Regions from separate parts of the Kosakonia cowanii JCM 10956 genome, predicted to be linked through region 2. Evidence: predicted binding sites of a transcription regulator. Region 2 holds the regulator's gene; each other region holds the start of a gene.
What was found. The regulator PurR, encoded in region 2, represses purine synthesis genes. The targets are predictions, from matches to a motif close to CANGCAAACGTTTGCNTG.
Positions count from the first base shown of each region.

Region 1: the regulator PurR is predicted to act here: its motif matches at 1,535-1,552, upstream of BWI95_RS13515 (amino acid aminotransferase).
Region 3: the regulator PurR is predicted to act here: its motif matches at 1,932-1,949, upstream of carA (glutamine-hydrolyzing carbamoyl-phosphate synthase small subunit).

Region 1 is NZ_CP019445.1:2,874,877-2,879,208, reverse strand. It holds gene ompF (porin OmpF) at 287-1,429, shown strand; gene BWI95_RS13515 (amino acid aminotransferase) at 1,616-2,806, shown strand; gene BWI95_RS13510 (MBL fold metallo-hydrolase) at 2,854-3,501, opposite strand; gene BWI95_RS13505 (YcbK family protein) at 3,528-4,076, opposite strand; gene ldtD (L,D-transpeptidase) at 4,265-4,332, opposite strand, start outside.
Region 2 is NZ_CP019445.1:3,263,429-3,267,760, reverse strand. It holds gene BWI95_RS15400 (MFS transporter) at 1-677, opposite strand, end outside; gene cydH (cytochrome bd-I oxidase subunit CydH) at 844-933, opposite strand; gene purR (HTH-type transcriptional repressor PurR) at 1,231-2,256, shown strand; partial or broken gene punR (DNA-binding transcriptional activator PunR) at 2,253-3,186, opposite strand; gene punC (purine nucleoside transporter PunC) at 3,299-4,332, shown strand, end outside.
Region 3 is NZ_CP019445.1:451,231-455,562, reverse strand. It holds gene rihC (ribonucleoside hydrolase RihC) at 1-78, shown strand, start outside; gene BWI95_RS02090 (alanyl-tRNA editing protein) at 115-744, shown strand; gene dapB (4-hydroxy-tetrahydrodipicolinate reductase) at 893-1,714, shown strand; gene carA (glutamine-hydrolyzing carbamoyl-phosphate synthase small subunit) at 2,169-3,317, shown strand; gene carB (carbamoyl-phosphate synthase large subunit) at 3,335-4,332, shown strand, end outside.

The sequences.
Region 1 (4,332 bases), 390 kb from region 2:
TAAATAGGAAAGGTAGCGCTGATTTTTTAAGCGGCAACTGCGGAATTTAGAGATGGTTCACAAAGTTCCGTCAAATTCACAAATTATTACACAATATTTCTTCTTGTTACTTATTTAAGACATTTGTAGCACTTTCAGGCTAGCGAAACGTTTACTTGTTTGGAAAGATGCCTCTCAGACACAGAAAGACACCAAACTCTCATCTGTAGTTCCGTAAATTTTTTTTGACGGATTTACACGGCGGCAGTGGCAGGTGTCCAAAAAAAACCAATGAGGGTAATAAATAATGATGAAGCGCAATATCCTGGCAGTGGTTATCCCTGCCCTGCTCGTAGCGGGCGCAGCTAACGCTGCTGAGATCTATAACAAAGATGGCAACAAAGTTGATATCTACGGTAAAGCAGTTGGTTTGCACTACTTCACCAAAGATAATGGCGCTAACGGTTATGCTGGCAACGGCGACAAAACATACGCTCGTCTGGGCTTCAAAGGCGAAACTAAAATCAATGACCAGGTGACCGGTTACGGCCAGTGGGAATATAACTTCCAGGGTAACAACTCTGAAGGCGGCACCGATGCTCAGAAGGGCAACAAAACTCGTCTGGCCTTCGCTGGTCTGAAATTCGGCGACGCGGGCTCTTTCGACTACGGTCGTAACTACGGCCTGGTATACGATGCAATCGGCGTAACCGATATGCTGCCAGAGTTCGGTGGCGACACCAGCAACAGCGATAACTTCTTCTCCGGTCGTAACGGTGGTCTGGCGACTTACCGTAACAGCAACTTCTTCGGCCTGGTTGATGGCCTGAACTTCGGCGTACAGTACCTGGGCAAAAACGAGCGTGCGAATGCCCAAGGTTCTGCAGATGATATCACTCGTTCCAACGGCGACGGCTGGGCGACCTCTCTGAGCTATGACTTCGACGGCTTCGGCGTTGTTGGTGCTTACGGCGCAGCGGATCGTACCAATGCACAGGAAACCCACGACGCATCTGCGACTGGTTATGGCGCAGCTGGTAAAAAAGCTGAGCAGTGGGCAACGGGTCTGAAATATGATGCGAACAATATCTACCTGGCAGCTCTGTACGGTGAAACCCGCAACGCAACCCGCCTGAATACTACCCCTGCGGGCAGCACCGTTGAGCGCAACGGTTACCTGAATAAAACTCAGGACTTCTCCGTTGTTGCACAGTACCAATTTGACTTCGGTCTACGTCCGTCCATCGCTTACTACAAATCTAAAGCGAAAGACGTTGCAGGCGTAGGCAGCGCAGATTACATCAACTACATCGAAGTGGGCGCAACCTACTACTTCAACAAAAATATGTCCACCTATGTTGACTACATCATCAACCAGATTGATAAAGACAACAAACTGGGCGTAGGTTCTGACGACACCGTAGCAGTGGGTCTCGTTTACCAGTTCTAATCAGTCACCCTCGACTGTTATAGGCATTTAAAACAGGGCTTCGGCCCTGTTTTTTTATGCCTGCGGCAAAAAGCGCGACGACTTTTGAAAAGCGTCGCGCTTTTTATTGCAAACGGTTGGCAATTCCCCTGCCAGCCGTTAACCTGATAACGGAATTCCCTTCTGTCATCAAAATGGAACCTCGTCATGTTTGAGAATATTACCGCTGCCCCTGCCGACCCTATTCTGGGCCTGGCCGATCTGTTTCGCGCCGATGAACGCCCGCACAAAATTAACTTAGGCATCGGTGTCTATAAAGATGAAACCGGTAAGACGCCGGTGCTGACCAGCGTGAAGAAAGCAGAGCTCTATCTGCTGGAAAACGAAGCCACCAAAAACTACCTCGGCATCGACGGCATTCCAGAATTTGGCCGCTGCACCCAGGAGTTACTCTTCGGCAAAGGCAGCGCCATTATCAATGACAAACGCGCACGGACGGCACAAACCCCAGGCGGCACCGGCGGTCTGCGCGTTGCCGCAGATTTCCTCGCCAAAAACACCAGCGTAAAACGCGTCTGGGTCAGCAACCCGAGCTGGCCGAACCATAAAGGCGTATTTAACTCCGCTGGCCTGGAAGTGTGCGAATACGCTTACTACGATGCACAGAACCATACCCTCGATTTTGAAGGCCTGCTGGCCAGCCTTGAGCAGGCGCAGGCTGGCGACGTAGTACTGTTCCACGGCTGCTGCCACAACCCGACCGGTATCGATCCGACGCTGGAGCAGTGGGAGACGCTGGCGAAGCGCTCTGTAGAGAAAGGATGGCTGCCGCTGTTCGATTTCGCCTATCAGGGTTTCGCTCGCGGTCTGGAAGAGGATGCTGAGGGGCTGCGTGCCTTCGCTGCGCTGCATAAAGAGCTGCTGGTCGCCAGTTCCTACTCGAAAAACTTCGGCCTCTACAACGAGCGTGTAGGTGCCTGTACGCTGGTCTGCGCCGATGCAGATACTGCCGATCGCGCATTCAGCCAGATGAAATCGGTGATCCGCGCGAACTACTCCAACCCGCCAGCCCACGGCGCGTCAGTGGTTGCAACCATCCTCAGCAACACTGCCCTGCGTGCGATCTGGGAGCAGGAGCTGACCGACATGCGCCAGCGCATCCAGCGTATGCGTCTGCTGTTTGTGAATACGCTGCAGGAGAAAGGCGCGAACCGCGACTTTAGCTTTATCACCCGCCAGAATGGCATGTTCTCATTCAGCGGCCTGACCAAAGAGCAGGTGCTGCGCCTGCGTGAAGAGTTCGGCATCTATGCCGTGGCTTCCGGGCGTATCAACGTCGCCGGCATGACGCCAGATAATATGGCACCGCTGTGCGAGGCGATTGTCGCCGTCCTGTAAGCAAGACGCAGGAAGTAAAAAGGGTCGCTTACGCGACCCTTTTTTGTTTACCACACCGGTTGTTCATCTTGCAGGAACGGGTTGTGCAACCGCTCATTCCCCAATGTCGAGAGTGGCCCGTGACCCGGAATAAAGGTCACGTCATCACCAAGCGGCAACAGCTTATGCTTGATGGAGTGAATCAGTTGCGCGTGATCCCCTTTCGGGAAATCGCTGCGTCCTACGCCGCCTTTAAAGACCACGTCGCCAGAGATCAGCAAACGTGACTGCGCGTCAAAAAAGACGATATGCCCCGGTGTATGTCCCGGACAGTGCAGCACCTGCAGGCTGATATTGCCTACGGCTACGCTGTCGCCTTCATTTAACCAACGATCGGGCGTCAGCGGCTGGCAATCTTCGAGGCCAAACATGCGGCTCTGCGCCGGTAATCCCTGTAGCCAGAACTCATCTTCTTTTTCCGGGCCGATAATCGGCACACCATAATGCTGCGCCAGTTCCGCCGCCGCACCAACATGATCGAGATGACCATGCGTCAGCAGGATTTGCGTCACCGTCACACCACACGCATCCACTTCCTGAATAATGCGCTCTGCATCGCCACCGGGATCAACCACGGCAGCAACTTGCGTCTGTTCACACCAGATTAGCGAACAATTCTGGGAGAACGCGGTAACCGGAATAATACGATAGTTCATACTGCTCCTGTAGCTCAGACTGAGTTTTACCAGTGCCTTACCGGCCCGGTGTCAATATGCACAAAATTGCTTTTGGGGTAGTATCCTACACCACCCGCGCGCAGAGATAACGCAGCTTTGCGAATATTACTCAGGGAAATCCCTTCAATATGGAAATCCATCGCCTGGCCTTTGGTGTGATAGCTTTTTTTCGCCACACCGCGGCTATGAGCACGCAGCTCATTATTGGTATCAACAGAGCGATAACCGGAGATGAGTTGGACAGGTTTATTCGTGCCTAACAGGCCTTGCAGGCGGAACAGGTGATCAAATAGCTGAGGATCCATGTGCGTAATTTTATTTGCGCGGTAATCACGGAAGAAATGGTTGAGTTTTGCTAATTCATCCTGAATATAGCCTCTACCATCAAAGAACTCAGCTTTAATAGACTCCCCGGTATTAAGATTATTAAGTCTTAAAATACGCGGGCGCGGCGTGGAGAGCGTTGCAAAAGCGGGAGTGGGCAGCAGAGCAACACCGAGTGTGGCTCCACCCAACGCCAGCAATTTGCGGCGATTAGCGTCAAATTTATCCATGATAATCAGATCTACAGAAAAAGTGCATTGAACGATTTTTATGCACTGCTTTAGCGCACGAGAGGCACCTTACCGGGCATCAAACGCCGCGTCAAGGCGGCCTCTCCCCAGCAATCCCGGGCTCTGTAGCCTGAACTACCCGGGAATTGCCTGTCACTATGACAACGGAAAATCGCAAACTGCTTCATTTACCTGATTAATTTTTCAGCTTTCGCCAGAACAAGCGCACCGGTGCGCGCCGTCAGATCATAATTGT
Region 2 (4,332 bases):
GGTGAGATGTAGGTATAGAGAGTGAACATTGCACCGGCACCGAGCACGGTAGTCAGCAGCGCCGTCAGCACCTGCGGGCGCATCAGTACCGCGAGCTCGTTGCGCACGTTGGGTCGCGCGCCCACGCCGCCTTTCGGTAATGAGAAGAAGAGCGAGACCATGGAGATCACCCCAAGCCCGGCGGTTGCCATAAACGACATGCGCCAGCCGATCGTCTCCCCAAGCCAGGTGGCGGCAGGCACACCGCCGATATTGGCGATAGTCAGCCCCATAAACATCGTCGCCACCGCGCTGGCCTGCTTCTCTTTCGCGACAACGCTCGCGGCTACCACCGAGCCAAGGCCGAAGAAGGCGCCGTGGTTAAGGCTGGTGATGATACGGGCGATCATCAGGGTGGCGTAATCCGGCGCAATAGCAGAGAGCACATTGCCGACGGTGAAGATCGCCATTAAGAAAATCAGCGCGTTACGACGGCCGCGATGGGAAAGCAGCAGCGTCATCAGCGGCGCGCCCACCATAACGCCGATGGCATAGGCGCTGATCAGCATCCCCGCCGCCGGAATCGAGACCCCAACACCCTGCGCAATCACCGGCAGTAACCCCATCGGGGAGAACTCGGTGGTACCAATCCCAAAGGCGCCTATCGCCAGGGCAAGCAGGGGGAAATTTATTTTCATCTTTTGACTCCGAAATGGACATGCCGACCCTCTACCGGGTCGCGAAAGGCAAAAGTATGACAGGTGTCACAAAAAACAGAAGTGAGCGTACGGAGAAAAGTTTATTGCGCAACGGGTAACAATGGGGACGCAAGAACCGAGGGAGAAGGCTCTCCCTCGCATCAGATCAATGCAGTGCAGCGGTCAGCGCGCCGAAAACGATCAGGCTCAGAACGATGACGGTAGTGAAGAGTGAATACTTAAGATCGGTGCTCATCAATTTTTCTCCATTTAATTTCCCCACAAAAAGTGAGCCTGCGCATTTTTGCACAAAATATGGGAAAAATCTTGCGTGATTTGCCAGCAGAACGGTTTTAATACTTCCCCTTTTGCTCAAGATCAGACAAAATTCGACGCTAAATTTATTAGCGTACCGGCCATTGACTCCCCTCCTGACGTCCAGTGTCGTTTTCCCGGCGTACCGCACTCACTTTGATGAGTTCAGGGTGTTTAAAGGCAAACGTTTACCTACCGAATTATCAGGAGCTTACGATATGGTCTGGAGTAATATCTGATGGCAACGATTAAAGATGTCGCGAAACGAGCAAACGTTTCCACTACAACCGTATCACATGTAATTAACAAAACCCGTTTCGTCGCCGAAGAGACGCGCAACGCTGTCTGGGCGGCGATCAAAGAGCTGCACTATTCGCCAAGCGCCGTTGCGCGCAGCCTGAAAGTGAATCACACCAAATCGATTGGTCTGCTGGCGACCAGCAGTGAAGCGGCCTACTTCGCCGAGATCATCGAAGCGGTTGAGAAGAAGTGTTTCCAGAAGGGTTACACCCTGATCCTCGGCAACGCCTGGAACAGCCAGGAGAAGCAGCGCGCCTATCTGTCGATGATGGCGCAAAAGCGTGTCGATGGCCTGCTGGTGATGTGCTCTGAGTACCCGGAAACCGTGCTCACCATGCTAGAAGAGTATCGCCATATTCCGATGGTGGTGATGGACTGGGGCGAATCGAAGGCAGACTTCACCGATTCAGTGATCGATAACGCCTTCCAGGGCGGCTATATGGCCGGTCGTTACCTGATCGAGCGCGGCCATCGCGACATCGGCGTGATCCCGGGTCCGCTGGAGCGCAACACCGGCGCAGGCCGTCTGGCTGGCTTTATGAAGGCGATGAACGAAGCGATGATCAACGTGCCGGAAAACTGGATTGTACAGGGCGACTTTGAGCCGGAGTCCGGCTACCGGGCCATGCAGCAGATCCTCGGCCAGTCCTCGCGCCCCACCGCAGTCTTCTGCGGCGGCGACATTATGGCGATGGGCGCCCTCTGCGCTGCCGATGAGATGGGGCTGCGCGTGCCGCAGGATATCTCCGTTATCGGCTATGACAACGTGCGCAACTCGCGCTTCTTTACCCCCGCGTTGACGACGATCCATCAGCCGAAGGACTCGCTGGGCGAAACGGCATTCACCATGCTGCTCGATCGCATTGTGAATAAGCGTGAACAGTCGCAGTCGATTGAAGTGCATCCGCGCCTGGTTGAGCGCCGCTCGGTGGCCGATGGCCCCTTCCGCGATTACCGCCGTTAATCCCCTCCCGCGGGAGCCTTACTCCGGCTCCCGCAGCCACTCCTTATTCAACGTTTCACTGTCGCCCAGATAATCGAGCAGCCAGTTCAGCGCAGGCGACGCCTCGTTTTGTTGCCATGTCAGGCAGCAGGCGGCATCCGGGAACGGGTTTTCCAGTTCAAGCGCCACCCAGTCACCGCTATCAAGCCACGGTCGGGCAAAATGGGCTGGCACCATCCCCACACAGAGCCCCGCTGACAGGCACGCTTCCGACGAGGCCCAGTCGGGCACCATCACCCGTTTCTGGTTATCCAGCAGCCAGGTAATGCGCTTCGGCAACGAGCGGGAGGTATCCTCCTGAATCAGCGACGGCCAGTTGCGCAACGTCTCATCGCTTAACGGACCGTTGAGTTGTGCCAGCGGATGTTGACGCGAGACGACACACTTCCAGCTTAAAGTGCCCATATCGCGAAAGGCATAGCGCCCCCCGACGGGAATGGCCTGCGTGGCACCGATCGCCAGTTCAACACGGCCATCGGCGAGCGCATCCCAGACGCCGTTGAACACCTCCTGGTAGACCACCAGTTCAACATCGCTGAAGTGACGGTAGAAATCGACAATCATCTGCCGCGTGCGGGCGCGTTTTACAATGTTATCGACGGCAATCGGCAACTGGCCGCGCCAGCCGTTGGCGATCTGCTGACACTGCTGGCGGGTGATCAGCATTTTTTTGATAACAGACCGCCCCTCCTTTAAAAACCAGACGCCGGCGGGGGTTAATTCCACATCGCGGTGGCGGCGCACGAACAGCGGCACCGCCAGCCACTCCTCCAGCTGGCGTACGGTGTAGCTCACCGCAGAAGGCACGCGGTGCAACTCCTGCGCCGCGCCGCTAAAGCTGCCATTCCGCGCTACGGCATCCACCACTTCAAGGGAGTATTCTGACCACATATTCTGCCTGCAAAATTTTTGAAACCAATGTGCAAATATTAGCGTTTCACAACCAGGAAAGCACTCCTTACACTTCCCCACCCTGATTACCTGCAATTAAAGAGAAATGAGAATGCAACCTGGCAAAGGATTTTTAGTCTGGCTCGCGGGCTTAAGCGTGCTGGGCTTTTTAGCCACCGACATGTACCTGCCCGCTTTCAGCGCGATTCAGCAAGATTTAAACACCTCTCCCGCCGTGATCAGCGCCTCGCTGAGCCTTTTCCTGGCCGGGTTCGCGGTGGCGCAGCTGCTGTGGGGACCGCTGTCGGATCGTTATGGTCGCAAACCAATTCTGCTGATTGGTCTCTCTATTTTCGCCCTGGGCTGCCTTGGCACCCTCTGGGTGCGCGATGCTACCTGGCTACTGGTGCTGCGTTTTGTGCAGGCCGTCGGCGTCTGCGCCGCCACCGTTAGCTGGCAGGCGCTGGTGACAGATCACTACCCGGCGCACCGCGTTAACCGTATTTTCGCCACCATTATGCCGCTGGTCGGCTTAACCCCGGCGCTGGCCCCACTGCTCGGCGCCTGGCTGCTGGCCCATATTGAATGGCAGGCGATTTTCGCCACCCTGCTGGCCATCACCGTGGTGTTGATGATCCCGGTTTTCCGCCTCAAATCGCCGGTAAAAGAGGTGGCGCATGACCAGCAGGCACTCACCTTTCTCGATCTGCTGCGCGCCCGCGATTATCGCGGCAATGTGATGATCTACGCCGCCTGCTCCGCCAGCTTCTTTGCCTGGCTTACCGGCTCGCCGTTTATCCTGCATGAGATGGGCTATGGCCCGTCGGTAATTGGCCTGAGCTATGTGCCACAAACCTTCGCTTTCCTGATTGGTGGTTACGGCTGCCGCGCAGCGCTGCAAAAATGGCAGGGTTCGCGCATGTTGCCGTGGTTACTGAGCGGCTTTGCTCTGAGCGTGCTGGCGACCTGGGCAGTTGGCTTTATTCCCGGCGTCTCGCTCACTGCGCTGCTGATCCCCTTCTGCCTGATGGCGATGGCAAATGGCGCGATCTACCCTATCGTGGTGGCGCGGGCGCTGCGTCCCTTCCCGCAGGCGACGGGCCGCGCGGCGGCGTTGCAGAATACCCTGCAACTGGGGCTCTGCTT
Region 3 (4,332 bases), 1.8 Mb from region 2:
AATGCGCAGGTAGCGCTGGATATGGATGTTGAAGGCTTTCGTACATGGTTCGCCGGGGTGCTGGCGCTGGCACCTTAAAACCCATTAACGCGATGACAAACGAGAGAAGACGCGATGACTGAACGACTCTATTACACCAGCGATGCACTGGAAGGCCACGCGCGCGTACTGCGCTGCACGGAACAGGCTGATGGCCGCTATGGGATCGTGCTCGATCGCACGCTGTTCCATCCGCAGGGCGGCGGTCAGCCGGCCGATAAAGGCTGGATCAACGGCGTGACGGTCGAAAGCGTGGCGCAGCAAGAGGATGAGGTGATCCATCTGCTGGCGCAGCCGCTGCCAGTGGGCGAGGTGGAAGTGAAAATTGATGCTGAGACCCGCGCACTGCACAGCCAGCTGCACTCCGCCGGGCATCTGATTGGTTATGCGGGTGAAGCCGCTGGCTGGCGGCCGGTCAAAGCGCACCACTGGCCGGGGGAAGGGCGCATCACCTTCGCACCGGGAGAGGAGGCCGCAGAGCCTGAGGCCGCGACCTTTACGGACGCCATTACGCGGTGGCAATCCGCGTCGCTGGCGCGGAGCATCGCCTTTGAAGCGGGGCGCAGACGGGTCAGTTTTGGCGATCTCCCGGCGTACGGCTGCGGAGGAACGCATGTGCGCTCACTGGCGGAACTCGGCCTGGTGGTGATCAGCAACGTCAAAGTGAAAAAAGGGCAGCTGATTGTTAACTATACGGTGGCGTAGCGCCTCTCCTGTCCTCATGCCTTTTACTGATATTTGCCGGTGTATATCATTAATTTCTAATTATCGACGTTTTCGGCTGGTGGCTCAGCGATGGGCTGGTTAATCTGGAAACGATTTTTACGCATTTAATTAACAAAAGAGCACAACTATGCATGATGCAGCAATCCGCGTAGCCATCGCGGGCGCTGGCGGTCGTATGGGCCGACAGCTGATTCAGGCGGCGCTGGCTATGGAGGGCGTGGCCCTTGGTGCAGCGCTGGAGCGGGAAGGTTCATCTCTGCTGGGAAGCGATGCGGGCGAACTCGCAGGCGCGGGTAAAAGCGGCGTCACGGTGCAGAGCAGCCTTGAGGCAGTGAAAGATGATTTCGATGTCTTTATCGATTTCACCCGCCCGGAAGGGACGCTGTACCATCTCGCCTTTTGCCGTCAGCACCATAAAGCCATGGTGATCGGGACTACCGGTTTTGATGACGCGGGCAAGCAGGCCATCAGCGACGCGGCGCAGGAGATTGCCATCGTCTTTGCCGCCAACTTTAGCGTTGGCGTAAACGTCATGCTGAAGCTGCTGGAGAAGGCGGCGAAGGTGATGGGCGACTACACCGACATTGAAATTATCGAAGCCCACCACCGTCATAAAGTGGATGCCCCGTCAGGCACGGCGCTGGCGATGGGTGAAGCGATCGCCAGCTCACTGAATAAAGAGTTAAAAGAGTGCGCGGTTTATTCGCGTGAAGGCCATACCGGTGAGCGGGTTCCCGGCACCATTGGCTTTGCTACGGTTCGCGCCGGGGATATCGTCGGCGAACATACGGCGATGTTCGCCGATATTGGCGAACGTGTCGAGATTACGCATAAAGCGTCAAGCCGCATGACCTTCGCTAATGGCGCGGTGCGTTCCGCTTCATGGCTTAAAGATAAAGAAAACGGTCTTTTTGATATGCGTGATGTCCTCAATCTCAACAATCTGTAAGCATTTTACCCTTCGTGATGTGGTTGTTGCAGTCATAATGGATTGATTGCAAAGGGCAATAATTTATTGCCCTTTTATTTTGCCCTCTATAAGCTATTTTTCTCTTTAAGCCGCTAAATCAAACGCTTTATAAGCCATTTTTTGTTTCTAAAATGTAAATTTTTACCATTTGGTCTGGTTTTTCCTCCCGACCACGACTCAGATACAATTTTCTTCCCGCGCAAGCGTTTTCCCCGCTCTGTTTATCTTCTTTTTTTATCTCTTAAACCTTGTAAAAGCAGGCAGTGGCGTAAAAGAGAAAGAAAAATAGGCCTCATAAGTTGACTTTTATCCCGCATCTCTCCAGAATGCCGCCGTTTGCCAAAAATCCACGGCCAGCAAATTTGCATTGATTCATCATCCTGATATGAATTAATATGCAAATAAAGTGAGTGAATATTCTCTGGAGGGTGTTTTGATTAAGTCAGCGCTATTGGTTCTGGAAGACGGAACCCAGTTTTACGGTCGGGCCATAGGGGCAACAGGCACGGCGGTTGGGGAAGTCGTTTTCAATACTTCAATGACCGGTTATCAAGAAATCCTCACTGATCCTTCCTATTCCCGCCAAATCGTCACTCTTACTTATCCTCATATTGGCAATGTCGGCACCAACGCGGCTGACGAAGAGTCCTCTCAGGTGCATGCGCAAGGTCTGGTAATTCGCGACCTGCCGCTGATCGCCAGCAACTACCGCAGCACTGAAGATCTCTCTTCCTACCTGAAACGCCATAACATCGTGGCGATTGCCGATATCGATACCCGCAAGCTGACCCGCCTGCTGCGCGAAAAAGGCGCACAGAACGGCTGCATTATCGCGGGCGAAAACCTCGACGAGACCGTGGCGCTGGAGAAAGCGAAAGCCTTCCCGGGGCTGAACGGGATGGATCTGGCGAAAGAGGTGACGACTCAGGAGAGCTATAGCTGGACGCAGGGCAGCTGGACGCTTGCGGACGAGTTGCCGGAAGCGAAACAAGAGAGCGAACTGCCTTACCACGTTGTGGCCTACGATTACGGCGCAAAACGCAACATTCTGCGCATGCTGGTGGATCGCGGCTGCCGCCTGACGGTAGTCCCGGCGCAAACCCCGGCCGCAGAAGTGTTGAAAATGAATCCGGACGGTATCTTCCTCTCTAACGGCCCCGGCGACCCGGCACCGTGCGATTACGCTATCGACGCGATTAAAGCTTTCCTGGAAACCGACATCCCGGTGTTCGGCATCTGCCTCGGACACCAGCTGCTGGCGCTGGCGAGCGGTGCAAAAACCGTGAAGATGAAGTTTGGTCACCACGGCGGCAACCACCCGGTAAAAGATATCGACAACAATACGGTAATGATCACCGCGCAGAACCACGGTTTTGCCGTTGACGAGGCGTCGATGCCTGCCAACCTGCGCGTCACGCACAAATCGCTGTTCGACGGCACGCTGCAGGGCATTCACCGCACCGATAAGCCTGCCTTCAGCTTCCAGGGTCACCCGGAAGCCAGCCCTGGCCCGCACGACGCCGCGCCGCTGTTTGACCACTTTATTGAATTGATTGAGCAGTATCGTCATACCGCCAAATAATCAGGAGAAAAAGAGCCATGCCAAAACGTACAGACCTAAAAAGCATCCTGATCCTTGGCGCTGGCCCGATTGTTATCGGCCAGGCGTGTGAATTCGACTACTCCGGCGCGCAGGCGTGTAAAGCGCTGCGCGAAGAGGGTTACCGCGTAATCCTGGTGAACTCCAACCCGGCAACCATCATGACCGACCCGGAAATGGCGGACGCCACTTATATCGAGCCAATCCACTGGGAAGTGGTGCGCAAGATCATCGAAAAAGAGCGCCCGGACGCAGTGCTGCCGACGATGGGCGGCCAGACCGCGCTCAACTGCGCGCTGGAGCTTGAACGTCAGGGCGTGCTGGAAGAGTTCGGCGTGACGATGATTGGTGCTACCGCAGATGCGATTGATAAAGCGGAAGATCGCCGCCGTTTCGATATCGCGATGAAGAAAATCGGCCTCGATACCGCGCGTTCCGGCATTGCGCACACCATGGACGAAGCGCTGGCCGTAGCGGCTGACGTCGGCTACCCGTGCATTATCCGCCCCTCCTTTACCATGGGTGGTACCGGTGGCGGCATCGCCTATAACCGCGAAGAGTTTGAAGAGATTTGCGCCCGCGGCCTCGACCTCTCTCCGACCAAAGAGCTGCTGATTGATGAGTCGCTGATTGGCTGGAAAGAGTATGAGATGGAGGTGGTGCGCGATAAGAATGAAAACTGCATCATCGTCTGCTCGATTGAAAACTTCGACGCCATGGGCATTCATACCGGTGACTCCATCACGGTGGCCCCGGCGCAGACCCTGACCGACAAAGAGTACCAAATCATGCGTAACGCCTCGATGGCGGTACTGCGTGAAATCGGTGTGGAGACCGGCGGCTCCAACGTGCAGTTCGCGGTTAACCCGAAAAACGGTCGTCTGATTGTTATCGAGATGAACCCGCGCGTGTCACGCTCTTCAGCGCTGGCCTCAAAAGCGACCGGCTTCCCGATTGCCAAAGTGGCGGCGAAACTGGCGGTAGGTTACACGCTGGA